DNA from 3 places in the Peribacillus sp. Aquil_B1 genome. Region 2 is predicted to be linked to each of the others. Evidence: predicted binding sites of a transcription regulator. Region 2 holds the regulator's gene; each other region holds the start of a gene.
What was found. The regulator LexA, encoded in region 2, represses DNA repair genes until DNA is damaged. The targets are predictions, from matches to a motif close to CGAACATATGTTCG.
Positions count from the first base shown of each region.

Region 1: a site for LexA is predicted at 2,813-2,826, ahead of recA (recombinase RecA). Genes of this name have one in related genera too.
Region 3: a site for LexA is predicted at 1,865-1,878, ahead of uvrB (excinuclease ABC subunit UvrB). Genes of this name have one in related genera too.

Region 1 is NZ_JAKXEE010000002.1:31,842-39,651, reverse strand. Features, by position in the region: gene MPH60_RS13855 (helix-turn-helix domain-containing protein) at 1-619, shown strand, start outside; gene pgsA (CDP-diacylglycerol--glycerol-3-phosphate 3-phosphatidyltransferase) at 783-1,367, shown strand; gene MPH60_RS13845 (competence/damage-inducible protein A) at 1,391-2,623, shown strand; gene recA (recombinase RecA) at 2,972-4,018, shown strand; gene rny (ribonuclease Y) at 4,372-5,931, shown strand; gene MPH60_RS13830 (TIGR00282 family metallophosphoesterase) at 6,084-6,881, shown strand; gene spoVS (stage V sporulation protein SpoVS) at 7,056-7,316, shown strand; gene MPH60_RS13820 (dipeptidase) at 7,450-7,810, shown strand, end outside.
Region 2 is NZ_JAKXEE010000001.1:2,639,398-2,647,207, reverse strand. Features, by position in the region: gene MPH60_RS12860 (LexA family protein) at 1-254, opposite strand, end outside; gene MPH60_RS12855 (helix-turn-helix transcriptional regulator) at 389-613, shown strand; gene MPH60_RS12850 (esterase/lipase family protein) at 1,382-2,914, shown strand; gene MPH60_RS12845 (hypothetical protein) at 3,428-3,715, opposite strand; gene MPH60_RS12840 (glucosaminidase domain-containing protein) at 4,080-4,694, shown strand; gene lexA (transcriptional repressor LexA) at 4,920-5,543, opposite strand; gene yneA (cell division suppressor protein YneA) at 5,699-6,010, shown strand; gene MPH60_RS12825 (YneB family resolvase-like protein) at 6,030-6,686, shown strand; gene MPH60_RS12820 (DUF896 domain-containing protein) at 6,752-6,985, shown strand; gene tkt (transketolase) at 7,208-7,810, shown strand, end outside.
Region 3 is NZ_JAKXEE010000003.1:258,379-266,188, reverse strand. Features, by position in the region: gene MPH60_RS19455 (catalase) at 1-1,370, shown strand, start outside; gene MPH60_RS19450 (CsbA family protein) at 1,561-1,791, shown strand; gene uvrB (excinuclease ABC subunit UvrB) at 2,010-3,995, shown strand; gene uvrA (excinuclease ABC subunit UvrA) at 4,002-6,881, shown strand; gene MPH60_RS19435 (DUF4097 family beta strand repeat-containing protein) at 7,681-7,810, shown strand, end outside.

The DNA of each region.
Region 1 (7,810 bases), on a different contig from region 2:
GAAAACTATACCGGCAGGAGATTCAAAGGTTGTGGAAATGCTACCTAAGATCCTGGCTGTCGTTTTAGTAATTGGTGCGGCCGTTTTGATATGGGTACTGGTATCGAATTATATGAGTAACCCAGATAATGATGATAAAATGAACGCTAAAGAGAATGAAGCTGTGGGCTATAATAAAAGTGATGGTTTTAACGAAGAAAAAGAGAATGCAGACAAAAAACAGAATGAAGAAAAACCGGATTCATCTGATGAGAAGAATGAAGATGATGAAGTTGTCAAAGATGAAAAGAAAGAGCAAAAACTTGCCGTCACAAGTTCCAGCGGTAAAAATAGTACGTATGAATTAAAAAATACCGATACCTTTAAATTAAAGGTGACCTCAAAAGGCTCACCATGGGTCGGCATAAAAAATGGTGAAGGTAAATTACTATTCCAGGGCACTATCGAAAAGGATAAAAGCCAGGAAATTGATTTCACCAATGAAAAAGAAGCTGTCATCAATATAGGCAGAGCATATGAAACTGAGATTTATGTGAATGATGAGAAGCTGGAGTATTCCATTTCACCGACTGAAGTGAATACGCAATTGGTTACGATACAATTTACGAAAGCCGAATAGTCATCTTATAGATGACTATTTTTGCTCTATATAATAGTAAGGCGACGGGAAATGGATTACCCGGCATATAAGATTGGATTTTGAGTTAAATTATACATAAAAGCGTATTTTAGATCTAAGACGCAGGCCCGAATGGCAGGCGTAAATTTTGGAGGTAAAAGTTTTGAATCTGCCTAATAAGATTACAGTAGCAAGAATCTGTTTAATACCAGTATTTTTAATCATCATGCTCGTTCCTTTTTCATGGGGGACGCTGACTTGGGGAGAATACAGTTTGCCAGTGGCGCACTTAGCTGGAGCCATCCTCTTTATTATCGCTTCCACTACGGATTGGATCGATGGCCATTTTGCCAGAAAATATAATATGATTACTGATTTAGGGAAATTTTTAGATCCACTGGCTGATAAGCTTCTGGTTTCGGCTGCCTTAATCGTTTTGGTTGATCTAGATTTAATGTACGGTCAATCATGGATCGCCATCGTGATCATAAGCCGCGAGTTTGCAGTCACCGGTTTGCGTTTAGTGCTAGCGGGTACAGGGGAAGTGGTTGCAGCGAACCAGCTTGGTAAAATTAAAACATGGGCACAAATCGTTTCTATTTCGGCTTTATTGCTGCATAACCTTCCATTTGCCCTCATTTCACTTCCATTTGCCAATATCGCATTGTGGATTGCATTAATCTTTACAATCTGGTCAGGCTTGGATTATTTTATAAAAAACAAAGAAGTATTTGTTAATTCAAAGTAAAAACGAATGGTGGTTTTGAAAAGATGGATGCAGAAATCATTGCAGTGGGCTCAGAGCTTCTTTTAGGACAAATCAATAACACTAATGGAAGGTTCTTATCGCAGCAGTTTGCGGAAATGGGAATCAACGTTTTTTACCATACTGTGGTCGGGGATAACGACCGCCGTTTACAACAAGCAATAGAAATTGCTGAATCGAGGGCGAACCTGATTGTCTTTACCGGTGGACTCGGTCCTACCAAAGATGATTTAACGAAAGAAACGATTGCTCGCCATATAGGGAAAAAGCTCGTTTTTAATGATGAAGCTTTGCAATCCATTGAAGCTTACTTTCAAAAACGGGAACGGCCGATGACGGAAAACAACAAAAAGCAAGCCCTTGTCTTAGAAGGCAGTGAAGTATTGGCGAACGATCATGGCATGGCGCCGGGAATGGTCTTGTCCAAATCTGGGATTACATATATGCTTCTCCCTGGTCCGCCAAGTGAAATGGAACCGATGTTTTTAAGTTATGGTTATGAAAAGATCATGAATAAACTGGAAAAGCATGAACGGATCGATTCCAAGGTTCTTCGGTTCTACGGTATAGGTGAAGCCGAACTGGAAACGGTGATTGAAGATCTTCTTGTCAATCAAACGAATCCGACAATTGCTCCGCTTGCAGCCGAAGGGGAAGTGACGTTAAGGATTACAGCTAAAGACTCTTCTAAAGAAAAATGTGAAGAGCTTATTCTAGAAGCGGAAAAAGAAATTCTTAGCAGGGTCGGTAAGTTCCATTATGGAAGTGATAATACTTCGCTAATAAAGGAACTTGTAAAAGAATTAACGGTCCGCAAGCTTTCAATTGCGGCAGCTGAAAGCTTGACCGGAGGCATGTTCCAAGAACAGCTGACAACCATACCGGGCGCCGGTAAAGTCTTTAAAGGCGGAATTGTCTGCTATACGAATGATGCGAAGTCGAACGTACTTGGGGTCAGCGATCATACCATATCTGAGCATGGGGTGGTCAGCGGTGAGTGTGCAATGGAAATGGCCTCTAATGTCCGGAGCAAGCTCGATGCGGATGTAGGCATAAGCTTTACGGGTGTTGCAGGTCCGGATGAACAAGAAGGCAAGCCTGTAGGGACAGTATTCATTGGCATTTCCTATCGGGATGGAAACACTCATTTCAAGGAGTTGAATCTTTCCGGAAGCAGGGCGCAAAACCGGATTCGGAGTGTGAAGTACGGCTGTCATTACCTATTAAGGGATTTATAAACGCTAAAAGCAGAGCTTTTTACAGCTCTGCTTTTTATTTGGTTTAAGAAGTTTGTTTCTTGGAAAATAGGGAAAAAAAGAAAAAAGTTAATTCAATGAAAATGTTTTTTTTAGGGAGCAAGTGAAAGGAAATGGGGATTTCCTTAAGATAAAACGCTTTTTTACAGAGAATGTCCCAAAAGAAAAAAACGAATGAATGTTCGACTTTTTGCTTGGCAAAATAGTAAAAAGAGTATATAGTAAAGATAGGTTTTGAGACAGGATGCAAACCTTGATCTCGAATAATTGCTAACGTAAGTACACCTTTAATCGGACAGCCGATTATTTGAATATAGAGGAGGAAATTGAGTGAGTGATCGTCAAGCGGCTTTAGATATGGCGTTAAAACAAATTGAAAAACAATTTGGTAAAGGTTCTATTATGAAACTTGGGGAACAGTCTGATCGTAGGATTTCAACGATTTCAAGCGGTTCTTTAGCATTGGACGTAGCATTGGGAGTGGGCGGATATCCAAGAGGCCGTGTCATTGAGATATATGGACCTGAAAGCTCCGGTAAAACGACTGTTGCATTACATGCTATTGCAGAAGTACAAAAGACTGGCGGCACGGCTGCATTCATTGATGCAGAGCATGCTTTAGATCCAGCATATTCAGAAAAACTTGGTGTGAATATTGATGATTTACTTCTTTCACAGCCTGATACGGGTGAACAGGCCTTGGAGATCGCTGAAGCATTAGTTCGAAGTGGAGCTGTAGATATCATTGTCATTGATTCGGTAGCAGCACTTGTTCCTAAAGCTGAAATCGAAGGCGAAATGGGAGATTCCCATATGGGTCTTCAAGCGCGGATGATGTCCCAGGCGCTTAGAAAACTGTCTGGTGCCATTAATAAATCAAATACCATTGCCATTTTCATTAACCAAGTCCGTGAAAAAATCGGTGTTATGTTTGGGAATCCAGAAACGACTCCGGGAGGCCGGGCATTGAAGTTCTATTCAACTGTTCGTCTGGAAGTGCGCCGTGCGGAACAATTAAAACAGGGTAATGAAATCGTCGGTAATAAAACGAAAATCAAAGTTGTAAAAAACAAGGTTGCTCCACCATTCCGTCAAGCAGAAGTTGACATCATGTATGGTCAAGGGATTTCCCAGGAAGGTGAAATCATCGATATGGGTGCAGATCTTGATATCGTCCTTAAAAGCGGTTCGTGGTATTCATACAATGAAGAGCGTGTCGGACAAGGCCGCGAAAATGCGAAGCTGTTCTTGAAAGAAAATCAGGATATCGCTCAGGAAATTTCTCAGAAAATCAGAGATCACTATAATCTCGATGGAGAGCATGAATTACCGCCAGAAGAAAATGAGCCAGAAGAGCATTTTGAATTGCTTGATTAATGGTATTTGGAAAAGGCCTAAGCTTGTTCGCTTAGGCCTTTTCTATATATTTTGAGAAAAGTGTGAAATTTTCAGCGGAATAAATGGCATTGAAATCAGAATTACAGACTTCTTCCATAAAGAATGCTGTACATTATGATGGTTGATATTAAGAAAACTTGAATAATCATTGATACATAAGGGACAAACGCTTGACAATAAAAATTCTCAACTATACAATTAATATGTATATTTTACAATTTTTCAAACTAAAATTTTGAAAATTAAGTGCTGTATATTGAATTTATGTGCAATGTACTTGCCGACAGTTCAACATTTTATGTAAAAAGTTCATAGCAAGGGGAGGTGAAACGATGGAACCCATGACAATCATCTTCACTTTGCTTGGCCTAATCGTCGGTGCAGTTGTTGGTTATTTTATTCACAAATCAAAATTTGAGAGTAAAATAGCAGGGGCAAAGGGCTCTGCTGAACACATCCTTGAGGATGCAAAACGTGAAGCGGAAGCACTTAAGAAAGAAGCCTTGTTGGAAGCAAAAGATGAAATTCATAAAGTTCGTGCCGATTCGGATCGGGAAGCCCGTGAAAGAAGGAACGAATTACAAAAACAAGAAAATCGGTTATTGCAAAGAGAAGAGAATCTGGACCGCAAGGATGAAACGTTAGACAAACGTGAAAGCCTTTTGGAGAAAAAAGAAGATTCTCTAAACCAAAGACAACAGCATATTGAAGAGATGGAAAGCAAAGTGGACGAGACGGTTCGTAAGCAGCAAACAGAGCTTGAACGTGTTTCCGGTTTAACTCGTGAAGAAGCTAAAGCAATCATTATAGACCGAATGGAAAACGAGCTTGCTCACGATGTAGCGCTTATGATTAAAGAAAGTGATACCCGTGCCAAAGAAGAAGCTGATAAAAAAGCAAAAGAAGTTCTTTCTCTTGCCATTCAGCGTTGTGCGGCTGATCATGTTGCAGAAACCACCGTTTCTGTAGTAAATCTTCCAAACGATGAAATGAAAGGACGGATAATCGGACGTGAAGGTCGAAATATCCGGACGTTAGAAACGCTAACAGGTATTGACCTTATTATCGATGATACTCCTGAAGCTGTCATTTTATCTGGATTCGACCCAATTAGACGGGAAACGGCACGCTTGGCTCTTGAGAAACTTGTTCAGGACGGACGGATCCATCCGGCCCGCATTGAAGAAATGGTTGACAAAGCAAGACGTGAGGTGGATGAACATATTCGTGAAATTGGTGAACAAACAACTTTTGAAGTTGGCGTTCACGGTCTCCATCCAGATCTCATCAAAATACTAGGACGTTTGAAGTTCCGTACCAGTTATGGGCAAAACGTACTTAAACATTCAATTGAAGTGGCACAGCTTTCAGGTTTACTGGCCGCTGAACTTGGTGAGGATGAAGTTCTTGCCCGCCGTGCAGGTTTATTGCATGATATCGGGAAAGCGATTGATCATGAAGTGGAAGGCAGTCACGTTGAAATTGGCGTTGAATTAGCAACCAAATATAAAGAGCACCCAACTGTCATTAACAGCATCGCTTCACATCATGGCGATACGGAACCAACTTCCATCATTTCAGTGCTTGTGGCTGCCGCTGATGCATTATCAGCTGCAAGACCGGGAGCTAGAAGTGAAACGCTTGAAAATTACATTAGAAGACTTGAAAAACTTGAGGAAATTTCCGAATCCTATGATGGAGTGGAAAAATCATTTGCGATTCAAGCCGGACGAGAAGTGCGGATTCTAGTGAAACCAGAACAAATTGATGATCTTTCGGCCCATCGACTCGCACGTGATATCCGGAAAAGGATTGAAGAAGAGCTCGATTACCCTGGTCATATAAAAGTCACGGTCATCCGTGAAACAAGAGCAGTAGAATACGCTAAATAATCGTTAATGAAAGACGAAGTGGTGCAAACCACTTCGTTTTTTCTTTTTCGGATATTAATCGTCTAGCGTAATTCCTATAATTACCCCAAATTATGTTACAATACATACTTGAATAATTCATATAATTAGATGATTCCAGAAAGGGTTTTACAATGAAATTGCTATTTATTGGAGATGTAGTGGGATCTCCTGGTCGTGACATGGTCCAAGAATACCTTCCTAAGTTAAAAGAAAAGTATCGCCCGCACATAACGGTCATCAATGGCGAGAATGCAGCAAGTGGCCGGGGGATTACAGAAAAGATTTACCGCAGTTTTTTAGAGTGGGGAGCGCAGGCGGTGACCATGGGAAATCATACATGGGATAATCGTGATATTTTCAATTTTATCGATGAAGCGAAATATCTGGTCCGTCCAGCGAACTTTCCAGACGGGGTACCTGGTGAAGGAATGAAATTTTTAAAATTGAACCAATATGAAATAGCGGTCATCAATTTGCAAGCGAGAACATTCATGCCGGATTTGGATTGTCCGTTCAAAAAGGCTGAAGAACTCGTGGCAGAGGCTCAAAAAAAGACACCAATCATCTTTGTCGATTTTCATGGAGAAGCTACAAGTGAAAAGCAGGCTATGGGGTGGTTCTTGGATGGGAAGGTTACAGCTGTTGTCGGGACACACACACACGTTCAGACAGCAGATAACCGTATACTGCCTGGAGGCACCGCTTACATATCTGATGTAGGCATGACAGGACCATATGATGGCATCCTTGGTATGGGAAGAGATGCAGTCATCCATCGGTTCCTAACCAGCCTTCCGGTTCGTTTCGAAGTGCCAAAAGAGGGGCGGACCCTATTAAGCGGAATTCTGCTTGAAATGGATGATAAAACTGGCAAGGCTAAAAAAATAGAAAGAATACTGATTAACGAAGATCATCCCTTTTATCATTGATTCGAACGGATGGACAGTCAAACTGGCCATCCGTTTTTCCATTCATTAATAAATGGTGGACAATCCCGGTTTTCTTTGTCATACAAGTTTTACTTGATGAATATAGTAGCAGTGGAAAGTGTTATAACTATTGAGCCAAGTTAGAATCGGCAGGGAAAACAAGGAGGACTAGGAATGGAAATATTAAAAGTTTCAGCAAAATCTAATCCTAATTCTGTAGCAGGCGCACTAGCGGGAGTGCTCAGGGAAAGAGGAGCAGCCGAAATTCAAGCCATCGGTGCAGGTGCGTTAAATCAAGCCGTCAAGGCAGTAGCAATCGCAAGAGGGTTTGTCGCACCTAGTGGAGTTGACTTGATTTGTATTCCTGCCTTTACAGATATACTTATTGATGGCGAAGAGCGAACGGCAATAAAACTAATCATTGAACCAAGATAATTCCATGTTTGGATGCCCTGTTTGTCGGATGGCGAGCAGGCTCTTTTTTGTCGTGAAATCCAAATGACGAAAAATCCATATCCCTTTATAATGGAGTATAGAATCATAAAAAGGCACAGGAAGGGGGATTACATTGGCGATTTTTGATGCCCATTGTGATGTACTGATGAAGATGTTCATCGATCCGGATATTTCTTTTGCGAATAGTGATAAGTTACATATAACAAAGCGGGGATTATTGGATGAAGGGGGAAAGGTCCAATGTTTTGCAATATATATTCCTGAAAAAGTCCACCCTGATATGAGATTTCAAGCGGCTTTGGCCATGGTCGATATTTTTCATGAAAAGATTTTATCGGAGCCGGAAATGAAATTTATAAAGACCAAGGCAGACATCGAATCCTTAAAAGAAAAGGAAATAGGTGCAATGCTAACTTTGGAGGGGTGCGATTGCATAGGGAATGATTTGTTGAAGCTGAAAACCCTTATTCATC
Region 2 (7,810 bases):
ATTAATCTTACATTCTTTTCATTTAGAAATTCCATTCCAGGAGCATTTCTAACGATAGGTGCTCCTTCAATGAGGTGGGATAGCGGTATTTCAAAGCATGCGGACATCATGCTCAATTTATCCATTAAAGGTTTATTCCGTCCGGATTCCCATGCTGATACTGCCGTTGGCGCCACTTTTAATATATTTGCCAAATCTTCTTGTGTCATTTTTCTTTCTTTTCTTAACATTTTAATCCGTTCACCAATGTGCATATTTCTTCACCTCTTACTAGAATATACACCATGAGTGAAAGTGAGTAAACTTAAAGTGCGTGAATTTTGCGAAAAATTGTTGGTAACTATACTTCAAGTGTGATATCATTTTTTTAGATAGGTGGTGACAAGATATGACAAACGTTAAGTTCACACTTAAACAAGCGAGGAAGTATAAAGGTTTGACACAAGAAGAAATGGCTAAAGTGCTGAAAATGGCCAAAAGGACTTACATTGACTATGAGCAATATAAGATTCCTTTGCGAATCGATAAGGCTTATTTGTTTGCTGAATGTGTTGGGTTCTCAATCGACGACATCATTTTTTTTGATCCCCACCTACACTTCAAATGTAGTTAAAGGATCAAGACTATCAACCATTTCTTCACCAAAGTAACCATTCCTGGGGCAAGATTTAAGAAATGATCGAAAGAGAGTGAAAAAAAGAGGAAAGGAAAATCAGATAAACATATTGTACAATCGGAAGAACAGCATAGCCCTGAAATTATTTATCCAGTTCTCATTTGTGAAATACGCGTATGTGGGTTGAGGGAAGGCTTTAAGGAGTTAAAAATCCAAATAGACGATTGATACTGAGATCCCTATGAATGACAGCCAATTGCTGTGAAAGAATTTTTTTCAATAATTTACTTAATGTCTAGGATGGACTTCAAAACACCATGAATAGGAGCAATTGGACAGTGGCAAATTCGAAGAATAATATTTGGATGATCATAAAAAAGTCAAGCCCTATATCCTTTGCAGGAGAAGGGCTTATTCTCTTTTTTGTGAACTTACAGCAGTCGATATATGGATTTATCCTATAAGGATCATTTCATAAATGGAAAATGACTGTATACATAAACGAATCGAAGGCAAACCATCATACTATATCTCCATTTATTATGAATTCTTCTAGTTTTTTTCTCCCATCTTTGTGAAGATAGCAGGTAATGGTATGCAAAAGTACAAATATATACTAATGAAGGCTATGAAAGGCCTGGAAGGAGGGCGTTGATAATAGGATGAGTTCGAAAAAATTCCACTTGATATTGGAGGAGATAACAATTGAAAAGGAATGTAATCAATTATGTCGTTTTTCTTGTCCTCATTCTAACCATATTAATTATGGCTAATCCAGACATTTCCTCAGCAGGAAAATTAAAGCCTCCTTCCGAAACGTTCAGTCCAGGAGATTGGTTTCTTGGAAGTATTCCTCCCAATCTTGATACAAAGAAACCACCGATCGTGTTTGTTCAAGGGAAAAACGGCAGTTCAACCAGCTGGTACGGTGAAACGGATTATCATGGTGTCAATGATATGTATACCAAAGCGTATGAAGCAGGCTACCAAACTGTTTTTGTTCAGCTTCATGATTCAGCTGGAAATGGATCAGTGAGCCAATATGCTAATGGAAGGCTTTTAGCTCAAATGCTTGCAGAAATCAGTAACCATTTCGGGGGCGAAAAAGTAAATATTATAGCTCACAGCAAAGGGGGCCCAGATACCCAAGCGGCTCTAGTGCACTACGGAGCACACCAATATGTTGGAAGGGTGATCACTTTAGCTTCCCCTCATCATGGTTCTCACCTTGCTGATTTGGCTTATAGCTGGTATGCGGGCTGGCTTGGTTCCCTATTAGGTCAAAAAGATGAGGGAACTTATTCTTTACAAGTTGGTAAAATGGCGGAATTTCGTTCTGTCACGGATAACCATGTTAATTCTCGTAAAAACATGTATTTCACTGTGGCAGGCATGAACAGAGGCCCGGTTCTATCAGCCTTATCCATGGGTGGACAATATTTATCTTCATATGGGGAAAATGATGGTCTAGTGAATGTATGGAGTACAAAAATACCCTATGCAACCCATTTATTTTCAGATCCCAACTTTGATCACGACAATATACGAGTTGGCTCAGCTGTATTTTCAAGAATTGAACCATATTTAAGAAGCACTTCCGCCGCTGGAATCCCTGAATATAATGTCAATTATAAAGAACGGGTTGAAGATGATGTCATTACAACCGCACTCGCTCAAACCGTTTTGGGTGATGTCCTGAAACAAAATGTCTGGATCGAACGAAGCTTCCATGTAAATGAAGCAGCCCCAGGCAATATAAACATATATACAGCCTCAAATGATGTCGAGGTTGAATTGATTTCTCCATCCAATAAAAAGTATTCACCTTCCTTAAAGGTGCATTCAGCCAAAAATGAAACTTCCTTTTTTAATGGTGCAACCATCCACTCATTCAATAGAAACAACCTTGAAATGGGTGATTGGAAAGTGCGAATGAAGACAAAATCGTCAAAAGACGCCTACCTGCTCACTGCACAATTTAACGAAAAGAATCCCATTACATTAAGTATGGCCGGTAAAGTTAAGCAAAAAGATGCAAAATTTTTAATAAAGAACCCAATGAATGATAAAAAAAGGCCAATCAGCACAACATTTTCGGTTCATCTAATAGATGAAACCGGTAATGAAATTAGTGAAAAAAGCTCAATTAAGGCAATGGATACTGAAAATTTTACTGGCACCCTTCCAGAAGTACCTAAGTCAGGTGTTTATAATGTAACAATAGATGTCAAGGAAAAAAATGTGTATGGTACTGAAAGAACCCGGACGCTGATTCGTTCGGTCTATATTGAGAAATAGTGAAATCCTTTCTTTTCTTAAGGCTGTTTTCGCATACTTTGTTGCTATTTACTGCTATTTACCAAGTAGTGCGGTGTGGTTGATTTCCCCTCCAGATGCTCGCTTTCCGCGGGGCGGGCGGTGAGCCTCCTCGGCGTAAACGCCTGTGGGGTCTCACCTGTCCCGCTGCTCCCGCAGGAGTCTCGCACTTCCGCTCCAATCAACCTTAAATAGTTTTGTTTTAAAAACACCAATCTTTACGAAAAGAGCCTTTCTTAAAAAGGGTATCAGACTGTAGACAAATTCTAAGTTTCTTTTATTTTAAAAAAGATCCAGTCGATTGCAGAAAATCCGCTTCCTTTCCGCCGACGGTCTGCCAAGCATGCTCGGTTAGTCAGGAGTTTAAAAAACATAAAGGATAACTTACTTTTCCCGACAAATTGATCCCTTCTCTTAATTAAGGAGGGGTTTTTTGGATGTGTAAATGGGATGTAACATGGGTGTTAGTGGCAGAGAGAGACAACCTATATAGGTTTAATCCGTCTTTTTATAGGATTCTCTATAAGACAAAATATCAGTTTTGAGTGCAGCATAATTGCCTATGCTAGCATAGCCATAAAACCAGCCCATGAAAATTCCTGAAACAAAGTGATGACGATGACTGATGAAAATGGAAATGAACAAGCCAAGGGCCAAAGCGATGGCAGGGATGAATTTTGGACGAATATGAAACATGACCTTAATAAGTTGAGTAAGAATCATGATGGTAGGAATGGCTATCACTGCATCCCAAAAGTTTGTATGGATGGTTGGGTAGTCCATGATTTCACCACCTTGAATTGAAGTTTTTAAAATTAATTTTTGTTTTTCATCAATTTTTTATACAATGATTACAAATTTAAAATGAATTATTAAAAGTTTTAGACAAGTTTTGAAGATTTCCAGTGTTCAATTAAAAAAGCCGTCAATCCATTTTAATATATGGATTGGCGGCTTTTCCTGGTTGGTGGGGAAATGGATAAATAGTACGCGGAGCGAACTATTCGAGGTAAGTAATCTAAAAATCAGCCAGATCATCGGAACCTTTTGTACTGGACAAGCTGTAACCTTTTTCATAGATGAGAATACGATAAGAATGAGAATAAACAGTGAAAAATAAAGTAATGCCTATTAGTGGGAGGTTCAAATGAGCAAAGAAACATTTATTAAGGAAATTGCTCCCTATGCCCAGAAAATTCAACAGGAATTTAAAATATTACCTTCGGTTGTCATCGCACAAGCTTGTTTGGAGAGTGGATATGGGACAAGTTTATTAGCAAGCAAAGGAAAAAATATATTCGGTACAAAAGGTGACTTCAAGGGTGAGTCTGTCATTATTCAGACAATGGAATATGTCAATGGTGTGCCTGTTCAAGTATGGAACAAATTCAGAAAATATCCATCGTGGGAAGAAAGTCTTCGAGATCTTGCCAATTTATATGTAAAGGGGACTTCGTGGAACAGAAGTCTTTATACAGCTGTCATTGGAGAAAAAGATTACAGAAAAGCACTCAAAGCAATATTCGATGCGGGGTATGCATCGGATCCCAAATATATTGAAAAACTGGTGAACCTTATCGAAACAAGCGATTTAACAAAATATGATGCAAGCATTGAAGAGGTTTATCATATTGTCCAAAAAGGGGATACCGTCTCTGCGCTTGCAAAAGCATACGGTTCTACACAAGTGCAGATACAACAGTGGAATGGCTTGGTCGATCTTAACCTCATAAAGGTGAACCAAAGATTAAGAGTGAAGTGAATTTTAACTGGGAGCGATAATTGAAGCTCTCTTTTTTATTGTAATCAGATTGTTACCAAAGTAAATATTAGGCGATCGTATAACTCCGATCCGTAATAAAGGATGTTTAAATTCCCAAGAAAATCTGATTCTATTAATAAATATATCAATATCCACTCTTCCATATGCATATTGAGAGAATTCAGGACATAGATTAAACAAACAAAAAAAGCGCGGTTAGCGCTTTTAGTGTATTTGTCTATATAAGCCTATTACTTTTCCAAGGATCGAAACATCCCGTAAAATAATTGGTTCCATATTTGAGTTCTCAGGCTGAAGCCTTATGTAATCCGGTTCCTTAAAGAATCGTTTTACAGTGGCTTCATCATCTTCCGTCATGGCCACGACGATATCTCCATTATTGGCATTGCTTTGTTGTTTCACGATGACATAATCCCCATCATGAATTCCTGCTTCGATCATACTTTCACCCATGATTTCCAGCATGAATACATGGTCATCATGTGGAACCATGCTTTCGGGAAGCGGAAAGTATTCTTCTATGTTCTCAATGGCCGTTATCGGCATTCCCGCTGTTACTTTTCCAAGTAACGGCACGTTCACGACATTGACTTTGGGAATATTGTTCGCTTCCTCCAAATTCATTATTTCAATGGCCCTTGGCTTGGTTGGGTCGCGTCTAATCAGGCCTTTGCTTTCCAGGCGTGATAAATGTCCGTGTACTGTTGAACTTGAAGCAAGCCCCACTGCTTCGCCAATCTCCCGTACGGAAGGTGGATACCCTTTTTGGCGGACCTCTTCTTTAATGAAATCAAGAATATCTTGCTGCCGTTTTGATAGTTTAGTCATTTGTGCACCTCTTCCCCAATGTTCTTTGCTACATTATAGCATGGCCCCCAACTCTATACAAACATAAGTTCGAATTTTGTTGTTGACTGAAACAAACGTTCGTATTATAATTTGACCATAACATACGAACGAACATTCGCTTTGGAGGGATATTTATGAAAAATTTATACAAAAATTATATTTATACGATTCTATTAGCGGGATCAGTATTCATCTTTTCAATTTTATTCTCTTGTACATTGAACAACGATCCAAAAAAGGATTTCCTTTCTATAGAAGTAAGTGAAGGTGATACCCTATGGGGAATTGCCGAAGAATATGAAGAAGCAAATTTGACAAAAAAAGAATTCATTGGTTGGATAGAAGAGCATAATGGAGTCAGGGCGGATACAATTAAACCTGGTCAAGTCATCGTCATACCGGTTAAAGGGGAAGAGCTTGTCCAGAATTTGGCCAGTGAGCAGTAAGTAGTGAAGGTAGGGTATTATGAAGGCGGTAATCTATTGTAGGGTCAGCACAGAAAAAGAGTCACAGGAAACATCATTGGCAAGGCAGGAAGATGAGTTAGTCAAATTGGCAGAAAAGATGGACGTAGAAGTCATTTCCATAATAAAAGAACAGGCAAGTGGTTATGAGTTGAATCGGGATGGCATTTTTGAAATGCTCGAACTATTTAAAACTAAAGAAGCTGATGTACTATTAATCCAGGATGAAACAAGGCTGGGAAGAGGAAATGCCAAAATAGCCCTTTTCCATGTCATCCTTAAAGAAGATGTGAAGATTTATACGCTCTCACATGACGGGGAGCTTGAGTTATCGGATTCGGATGCCATGGTCATCCAGATAGTCGGTATTGTAGAAGAATACCAAAGGAAACTACATAACCTTAAAATAAAGCGCGGGATGATAAGAGCCGTTGAAAAAGGGTACCGTCCTCAAAAAAACCTTCAGAATCAAAGGAATTCCACTGGAAGGGACCGTATGGAAATTCCTATTGAAGAAATTATTAAACTTCGGGCCAATGGATTGACATTTGCAGAAATCGCAGCCACTTTAAGGGGCTTTGGATACAATGTTTCCAAGGCTACTGTGAATAGGCGTTTTCTCGAACATCAACTGAATAAAAAGGAAAGTCAATCTTAGAACTTGTAATTTCGCTTTTTTTTTAATACCATGACAATATCCGGAGATTATGAAGGAGCGAAATTATGTTATCAAAAGAAAAAATAACCCGTATTAATGAACTTTCTAAAAAGGCAAAGACTGAAGGTTTGACGGAAGTTGAGGCGAAAGAGCAAACCCAATTGAGAAGTGAGTATTTGGAAACATTCAGAAAGTCCATGACCGATACGTTGGAGCATGTGAAAGTCGTTGATCCAGAAGGTAATGACGTCACTCCTCAAAAGATAAAAAATATAAAAGAAAAAAGAAACTTACATTAATGCTTGAATTCCTCTCATGGAACGGGGATCCTATTAGCATTTAGGAGTAAAAAGGGAGTGCATGCATGTATGTATTCTCCTATTTAGTTTAATCTAAATAGGGGCTTCTCTTATTTCTAGGAAATTTTAATATTGAGGCAGTAAATAGTGATTTTAGTTGTGATATTATGCTTGTCACTATAATATAAAGAGGTACATTACAGGAAGGGATGTTTTTACAATATGTTAGATAAATTAGATGCACTTTCTATCAATACGATTCGTACATTATCAATTGATGCAATTGAAAAGGCTAATTCCGGCCATCCAGGTATGCCAATGGGTGCAGCGCCGATGGCGTATAAACTATGGACCGAATATATGAACCATAACCCGAAAAATCCAGATTGGTTTAATAGAGATCGCTTTGTTCTTTCAGCTGGACATGGTTCTATGCTGTTATACAGCCTTCTTCATTTATCGGGCTATGGCTTATCTATCGATGATTTGAAAAGCTTCCGTCAATGGGGCAGTAAAACTCCAGGACATCCTGAATTCGGACATACGGCTGGTGTAGATGCAACTACCGGGCCGCTTGGACAAGGTATTGCAATGGCAGTCGGAATGGCAATGGCTGAACGTCACTTGGCAGAAAGCTATAACCGCGATTCTTATAATGTTGTCGACCATTATACATATAGCATTTGTGGAGATGGAGATTTAATGGAAGGTGTTTCTGCAGAAGCCGCTTCATTAGCTGGACATCTACAACTCGGAAGACTTGTTGTTTTATATGATTCTAATGATATTTCCCTTGACGGCGACTTAAGTCAATCATTTAGTGAA
Region 3 (7,810 bases), on a different contig from region 2:
CACATGGTTATTTCGTTCCTACCGGTAAAGCGGGGGACGAGCCTATTTCAAAATATACGAGAGCGAAGGTTTTTCAGGAAGAAGGTAAAAAAACCCCGGTATTCGTAAGGTTCTCATCTGTTATTCATGGAGGGACGTCCCCGGAAACGTTACGTGATCCCAGGGGATTTGCCGTTAAATTTTATACGGAAGATGGCAACTGGGATCTTGTAGGCAATAACTTGAAAATTTTCTTCATCCGTGATGCCATGAAATTCCCGGATTTGATTCATGCCTTCAAACCGGATCCGGTCACGAATATTCAGGACGGCAGGAGGATTTTTGATTTTTGCTCGAGTTCGCCTGAAACATTCCATATGGTTACCTTCGTGTTTTCCCCATGGGGCATACCAGCTAACTACCGCATGATGCAGGGGTCAGGGGTCAATACTTATAAATGGGTGAATGAGGAAGGGAAAGCAGTACTTGTCAAGTATCATTGGGAACCGAAACAAGGGATCAAGAACCTGACACAGCAAGAGGCCAATGAAATTCAAGCTACGAATTTCAATCATGCCACACAGGATCTATATGAAGCGATCGAACGCGGGGACTATCCTGAATGGGATCTCAACGTACAGATCATGAGTGATGATGATCATCCTGAGTTGGATTTTGATCCGCTGGATGATACGAAGATCTGGCCGAAAGATGAGTTCCCTTGGCTGCATGTCGGTACGATGGTATTGAATAAAAACCCTGAAGACTACTTCACTGAAGTCGAACAGGTTGCATTCGGTACGGGTGTCCTAGTGGATGGACTGGACTTTTCCGATGACAAGATGTTACAGGGACGTACATTCTCTTATTCCGATACACAGCGTCACCGTGTTGGAGCGAATTATCTGCAATTGCCGATCAATGCTCCGAAGAAACGAACAGCCACGAATCAGACTGGCGGACAGATGCAATATGAAGTTGGCAGAGGCAGCCAAAGCCCCCACATCAACTACGAACCATCAACTGTCGGCGGCTTGAAAGAAGCCAAGCAGACGGGCAAAGAGTATACACCTATGGTGGAAGGGAAACTTGTTCGTGAGACAATTGATCGTCAAAATAATACGAAACAGGCCGGGGAAACATTCCGTGAATTCGAGGATTGGGAAAAGGACGATTTAATTTCCAATTTAGTGGCGGCATTGGCTCCTGCCGACAAGCGCATTCAGGAAAAAATGATAGCACTTGCCGAAGAGGCCGATGAAGAGTATGGCCGCAGATTGAAAGAGGGACTGGCCTCGGCTTCTGAACATACGGAATCTTCAAAACCACTTGGTGGGACGGATAACCCTGAGGACGCCGTTAATAAAGGACATGAAGCGGATCCATATTGATTGGATTTAAAAAAGAGGCAAACTTCCTTTAAAGGGGTTTGCCCCTTTTTTTTATGGGCATAATTGATGGATGTGTGGAACGTTCTTCTGATGATGCCTTGAAAACCAAGTGGGAAATTGATTGGCAAAAAACTTGATAATCATTTAAACTGAAACTACTCTATTTTTCTCTTATAAAGGAGATGAAAAAATGATTAAAATTCTTTCTGCCCTTTTCCTTCCTTGTCTACTTGTCATGCTATTTTCAAGAGTCACCTATAACAATGTCGTGGGCCTTGTTTTAACTGTTGCCTTGATTACAGCTTCCGCATATAAAGGTTATACGCATACAAACTTATTGATCATCGTCGATGCCTTATCCCTTACAGTGGGATTTTGGTTATCAAAAAGAATGATGAAACGTACATCAAAGAGCGCCTGACACCAAAGGTGCTTTTTTTGTACCCAAACTTGTCATTCCCCTCAACACATCATGAATTCCAAAAAACAAAAATAGAATGGATGTTCGCTTATTGCTGGTTTGTTTTAAGGCTATTGTGGTAGAATGTGTATATATGCTTTATCAAACCGGAATAAATAGAAGGGATATAGGCATGTCCCGTTTTCATATAAAAATATTTCAATAGGAGGCTATGCTTGGTGAAGGATAAGTTTGAGTTAGTCTCAAAATACTCTCCTCAAGGGGATCAGCCGGCAGCAATTGACATGCTGGTCGAAGGGATTAAGGAAGGCAAGGAAATGCAGACGTTATTGGGGGCAACGGGGACAGGGAAAACGTTCACCGTTTCCAATGTGATTCAAAGAATCAATAAACCGACTCTTGTCATTGCCCACAATAAAACGTTGGCAGGGCAGCTTTACAGTGAGTTCAAAGAGTTCTTCCCTAATAATGCCGTTGAGTACTTCGTTAGTTATTATGATTACTACCAGCCAGAGGCTTATGTTCCATCCACGGATACATTCATCGAAAAAGATGCAAGCATCAATGATGAAATCGATAAACTGCGTCACTCGGCAACCTCGTCTTTGTTCGAAAGGAAAGATGTCATCATCATTGCCAGTGTTTCGTGCATATATGGACTCGGTTCTCCTGAAGAGTACCGGGAGATGGTCGTTTCCCTCCGAACAGGCATGGAGATAGACCGGAATGCCTTGCTGCACAGACTCGTGGATATTCAATATGAACGTAATGATATTGCTTTCCAACGGGGGACCTTCCGCGTACGCGGCGACGTGGTCGAAATATTCCCGGCCTCACGTGATGAACATTGCGTACGGGTCGAGTTTTTCGGGGATGAGATTGACCGAATTCGTGAAGTCGATGCCCTGACTGGCGAAATTACCGGTGAACGAGATCATATCGCCATTTTCCCTGCTTCCCACTTCGTAACCCGCGAAGAGAAAATGCGGATAGCCATTCAAAATATCGAAACGGAACTGGAAGAACGATTGAAGGAATTAAGGGAAGATGAAAAACTCCTTGAAGCGCAGCGATTGGAGCAGCGGACCCGTTATGATCTGGAAATGATGCGGGAAATGGGCTTTTGTTCAGGGATCGAGAACTATTCACGCCATTTGACGCTTCGTCCCTCCGGTGCGACACCATACACTTTAATGGATTACTTTCCAGAGGATTTCCTATTGGTCGTGGATGAATCACACGTAACCCTCTCACAAATCCGCGGAATGTTCAATGGAGATCAGGCGCGTAAGCAAGTGCTCGTCGATCATGGCTTCCGTCTGCCGTCTGCGAAAGACAACCGCCCGCTAAGATTTGAGGAATTTGAAAAAAAGGTCCATCAATCCATATTCGTTTCGGCAACCCCGGGACCATATGAACTCGAACATACGCCAGAAATGGTTCAGCAGATCATCCGTCCTACCGGATTGCTGGATCCGACGGTGGAAGTACGGCCGATTGAAGGGCAAATAGATGACTTGATCGGTGAAATACAGGAGCGCGTCAAAAAGAACGAGCGTGTGCTCATAACGACCTTGACGAAAAAGATGTCTGAGGATTTAACGGATTATTTAAAGGAAATTGGCATCAAGGTCCAATATCTTCATTCGGAAGTGAAGACCTTGGAAAGGATAGAAATCATCCGGGAACTTCGAATGGGCAAATATGATGTTCTTGTCGGAATCAATCTTTTAAGGGAGGGCCTGGATATTCCGGAAGTGTCGTTAGTGACCATTCTGGATGCCGATAAAGAAGGGTTCCTTCGCTCGGAACGTTCGCTTATTCAAACGATGGGCCGTGCAGCCCGTAATGCAAACGGCCATGTCATCATGTATGCAGACCGCATCACGAATTCGATGGAACTTGCCATCAATGAAACGAGACGGCGGCGTGAAATCCAGGAAAATTATAATAAAGAGCATGGAATAATGCCTCAAACCATTCAAAAGGATATCCGCGACTCCATAAGGGCGACTCATGTAGCCGAAGAAGGCGAACAATATAAGGAAGACCTTGCACCAAGTCTCGCGAAGCTTCCTAAAAAAGAGCGTTTAAAAGTGATGGCAAGCATGGAAAAAGAAATGAAGGAAGCGGCAAAGGCACTGGACTTCGAGCGAGCTGCCGAGCTGCGTGATTTATTACTAGAGTTAAAAGCGGAAGGGTGACGAAACATGGCAATGGATAAAATTGTGATAAAAGGCGCCAGGGCCAACAATTTAAAGAATATTGATATCACGATACCGAGAGACAAACTTGTTGTGCTGACCGGGTTATCCGGATCTGGAAAGTCTTCCTTGGCTTTTGATACGATTTATGCAGAAGGGCAAAGACGTTATGTAGAATCACTGTCCGCTTATGCTCGTCAATTCTTAGGCCAAGTGGATAAACCGGATGTCGATGCGATCGAAGGTTTGTCACCAGCCATTTCCATAGATCAGAAAACGACCAGTCGAAATCCTCGTTCAACCGTAGGGACTGTTACGGAGATCTATGATTATTTAAGGCTGTTATTTGCACGGGTCGGCAGGCCGACCTGTCCGATCCATAATATTGAAATCACCTCACAAACGATTGAGCAAATGGTGGACCGCATTCTTGATTATCCTGAGCGAACCAAGCTTCAGGTATTGGCACCGCTTGTCTCAGGCAGAAAAGGTACACATGCGAAGGTTTTGGAAGAAGTTAAGAAACAAGGATATGTCCGCATTCGTGTGAACGGGGAAATGCATGACCTCAGCGATGAGATCACTCTCGAAAAAAATAAAAAACATTCGATTGAAGTCATCATAGACCGGATCGTCATTAAAGAGGGTATCATGGCAAGGCTTGCAGATTCATTGGAAAGTGCTTTGCAGCTTGGTGAAGGCAAGGTCATCATTGACGTCATGGGTGAGGAAGAGCTGCTGTTCAGTGAACATCATGCTTGTCCATACTGCGGATTTTCGATTGATGAGTTAGAGCCTAGAATGTTTTCCTTCAATAGCCCGTTTGGTGCCTGCCCGGATTGTGATGGCTTGGGGGCAAGGCTTGAGGTGGACCGTGATCTGGTCATCCCGAATAACGAATTAAGCCTCCGTCAACATGCGATTGCGCCATGGGAGCCGACGAGTTCTCAATATTATCCTCAGCTCCTTGAAGCGGTGGCCAACCATTATGGGATAGATATGGATGTGCCCGTTAAGGATTTATCGGAAGAGAAGCTGGATAAGATCTTGCTTGGTTCAGGTAAAGATAAGATATATTTCCGTTATAAAAATGATTTTGGAAGAGTGCAAGAAGGATATATTCCTTTTGAAGGAGTTTTAAGAAACATCGAAAGGCGCTTCAAGGAGACGAGTTCTGACTTTATTCGTGAGCAAATGCAGAAGTACATGTCAGAACATCACTGTCCAACCTGTAAGGGTCATCGATTGAAAAAAGAGAGTCTTTCCGTGCTCATTCAAGGGGTCCATATAAGTGAAACGACAGCTTTATCAGTGGAGGATGCGTTAGTATTTTTCGATGAGCTTGATTTGACTGAAAAAGAAGCTGCAATTGCGAGATTGATTTTACGTGAAATTCGTGAGCGGCTCGGTTTCCTGGCAAATGTAGGTTTGGAATATTTGACGTTGAGCAGGGCAGCGGGAACATTATCAGGCGGTGAAGCGCAGCGTATAAGATTGGCGACGCAGATCGGTTCCCGATTGACGGGAGTCCTATATATTTTGGATGAACCTTCAATTGGGCTGCATCAGAGGGATAACGATCGCTTGATCGAAACATTGAAGAATATGCGCGAAATCGGCAACACCCTCATTGTTGTCGAGCATGATGAAGATACGATGATTGCTGCGGATTATTTGATTGATGTTGGACCAGGAGCAGGAGCGCATGGAGGGGAAATAGTGGCCGCTGGAACGCCGGAAGAGGTCATGAATAACCCTAAATCCTTAACGGGGCAATATTTAGCAGGGAAGAAATTCATTCCTTTGCCATTGGAACGCCGGAAAAATGATGGCCGTGTCATTGAGATAAAAGGTGCCAAGGAAAATAATTTGAAAAACGTTAATGTGAAATTCCCGCTTGGGGTCTTTACAGCCGTAACGGGAGTCTCAGGATCTGGGAAAAGTACATTGGTGAATGAGATCCTCCATAAGTCATTGGCTCAAAAGCTGAACCGGGCAAAAGCCAGACCTGGCGATTTCCGTGAAATCAAGGGAATTGAGCATTTAGATAAAGTCATTGATATTGACCAATCACCGATCGGCAGAACCCCACGATCCAATCCAGCTACCTATACGGGTGTATTCGATGATGTTCGTGACGTGTTTGCCTCGACTAATGAAGCGAAGATCCGCGGTTATAAAAAAGGAAGGTTCAGTTTCAACGTGAAGGGCGGACGCTGTGAGGCCTGCCGTGGTGATGGCATTATCAAGATTGAAATGCATTTTCTCCCAGATGTCTATGTTCCATGTGAAATCTGTCATGGTAAACGGTATAACCGGGAAACTCTTGAAGTGAAATATAAAGGGAAAAACATATCCGACATTCTCGATATGACAGTCGAGGAAGGCGTTAGTTTCTTTGAAAATATCCCAAAAATCAAACGGAAGCTACAAACGATTTATGACGTTGGTTTGGGTTATATCAAGCTTGGACAGCCTGCCACCACTTTATCAGGCGGTGAAGCGCAAAGGGTGAAACTTGCTTCTGAATTGCATCGCCGATCCACTGGGCGCTCCTTCTATATCTTGGATGAACCAACTACCGGTCTACATGTCCACGATATAGCAAGGCTGCTCCAAGTTCTGCAGCGGCTGGTTGACAATGGGGATACCGTTTTGGTTATCGAGCATAATCTGGATGTCATCAAGACAGCGGACCATATTATTGACCTGGGACCGGAAGGCGGAGATAAGGGCGGTACGATCGTCACTTACGGAACACCTGAAAAAATATGTGAAGTTTCCGAATCGTACACGGGAAAATACTTAAAACCTGTACTTACCCGTGATCAAATCCGCATGGAAAATTGGATTGAAGAAAAAGAAACGGAGCATGAACATGCTTAAAAGAACAAGCCATCAGGCTTGTTTCTGTTTGTAGAAACAAGGGGTTCGAAACGGTCACCATTCCGAACCATCATTTAAAAAAAAGACTAGATTATCCTTCATGATTTTTTACTGTAATCCTTATTGGATGGAAGAAATATGCGACACTCCTGCCGAATAACTGGCTAGCCAAGACCCCACAGGCGCATGCGTTGAGGAGGCTTGGCAGACAGTCGGCGGAAAGGGAGCGGATTTCTGAAATCAATTGGAATGGTTTTTATAAAAAACTGTACGCAAACCGGCTTTTCTTAGAACCTGTCTACAATCGGAGGTACGGAACGTCATCCCGAGCCATGATTTTAAGATAAGACTAGATTATCCTTCATGTTTTTTTACTGTAATCCTTATTGGATGGAAGAAATATGCGACACTCCTGCCGAATAACTGGCTAGCCAAGACCCCACAGGCGCATGCGTTGAGGAGGCTTGGCAGACAGTCGGCGGAAAGGGAGTGGATTTCTGAAATCAATTGGAATGGTTTTTATAAAAAACTGTACGCAAACCGGCTTTTCTTCGAGTTTATCTACAGTCTGGAACAAGCCATCAGGCTTGTTTTTTTGTAGAAAAATGACGGTGTGGATTTAATTAATCATTTGATTAAAGAATAGGGAAACAAGATATTTCCGGGGAAATCATACATCCTCCTTTTCGGAAATTGTCATTTTCCTTTGTCGAATGATGGGAAAAACGGTATTTATGAAACTTTTTAGATATCTAGGCGTATGTATGAATAAAATGATAGAAGAAAGCGAGGAATGTTCATGCAGGAGGAAAGAAAGAAGATTTTAGAAATGATTCAGGATGGAAAGTTATCAGCGGAAGAAGCTATGGGCCTTTTGGAAGAATTAGAAAAAGCCAGTCAGGAAAGTGAAGTTAAGGAGCAGAAATTGC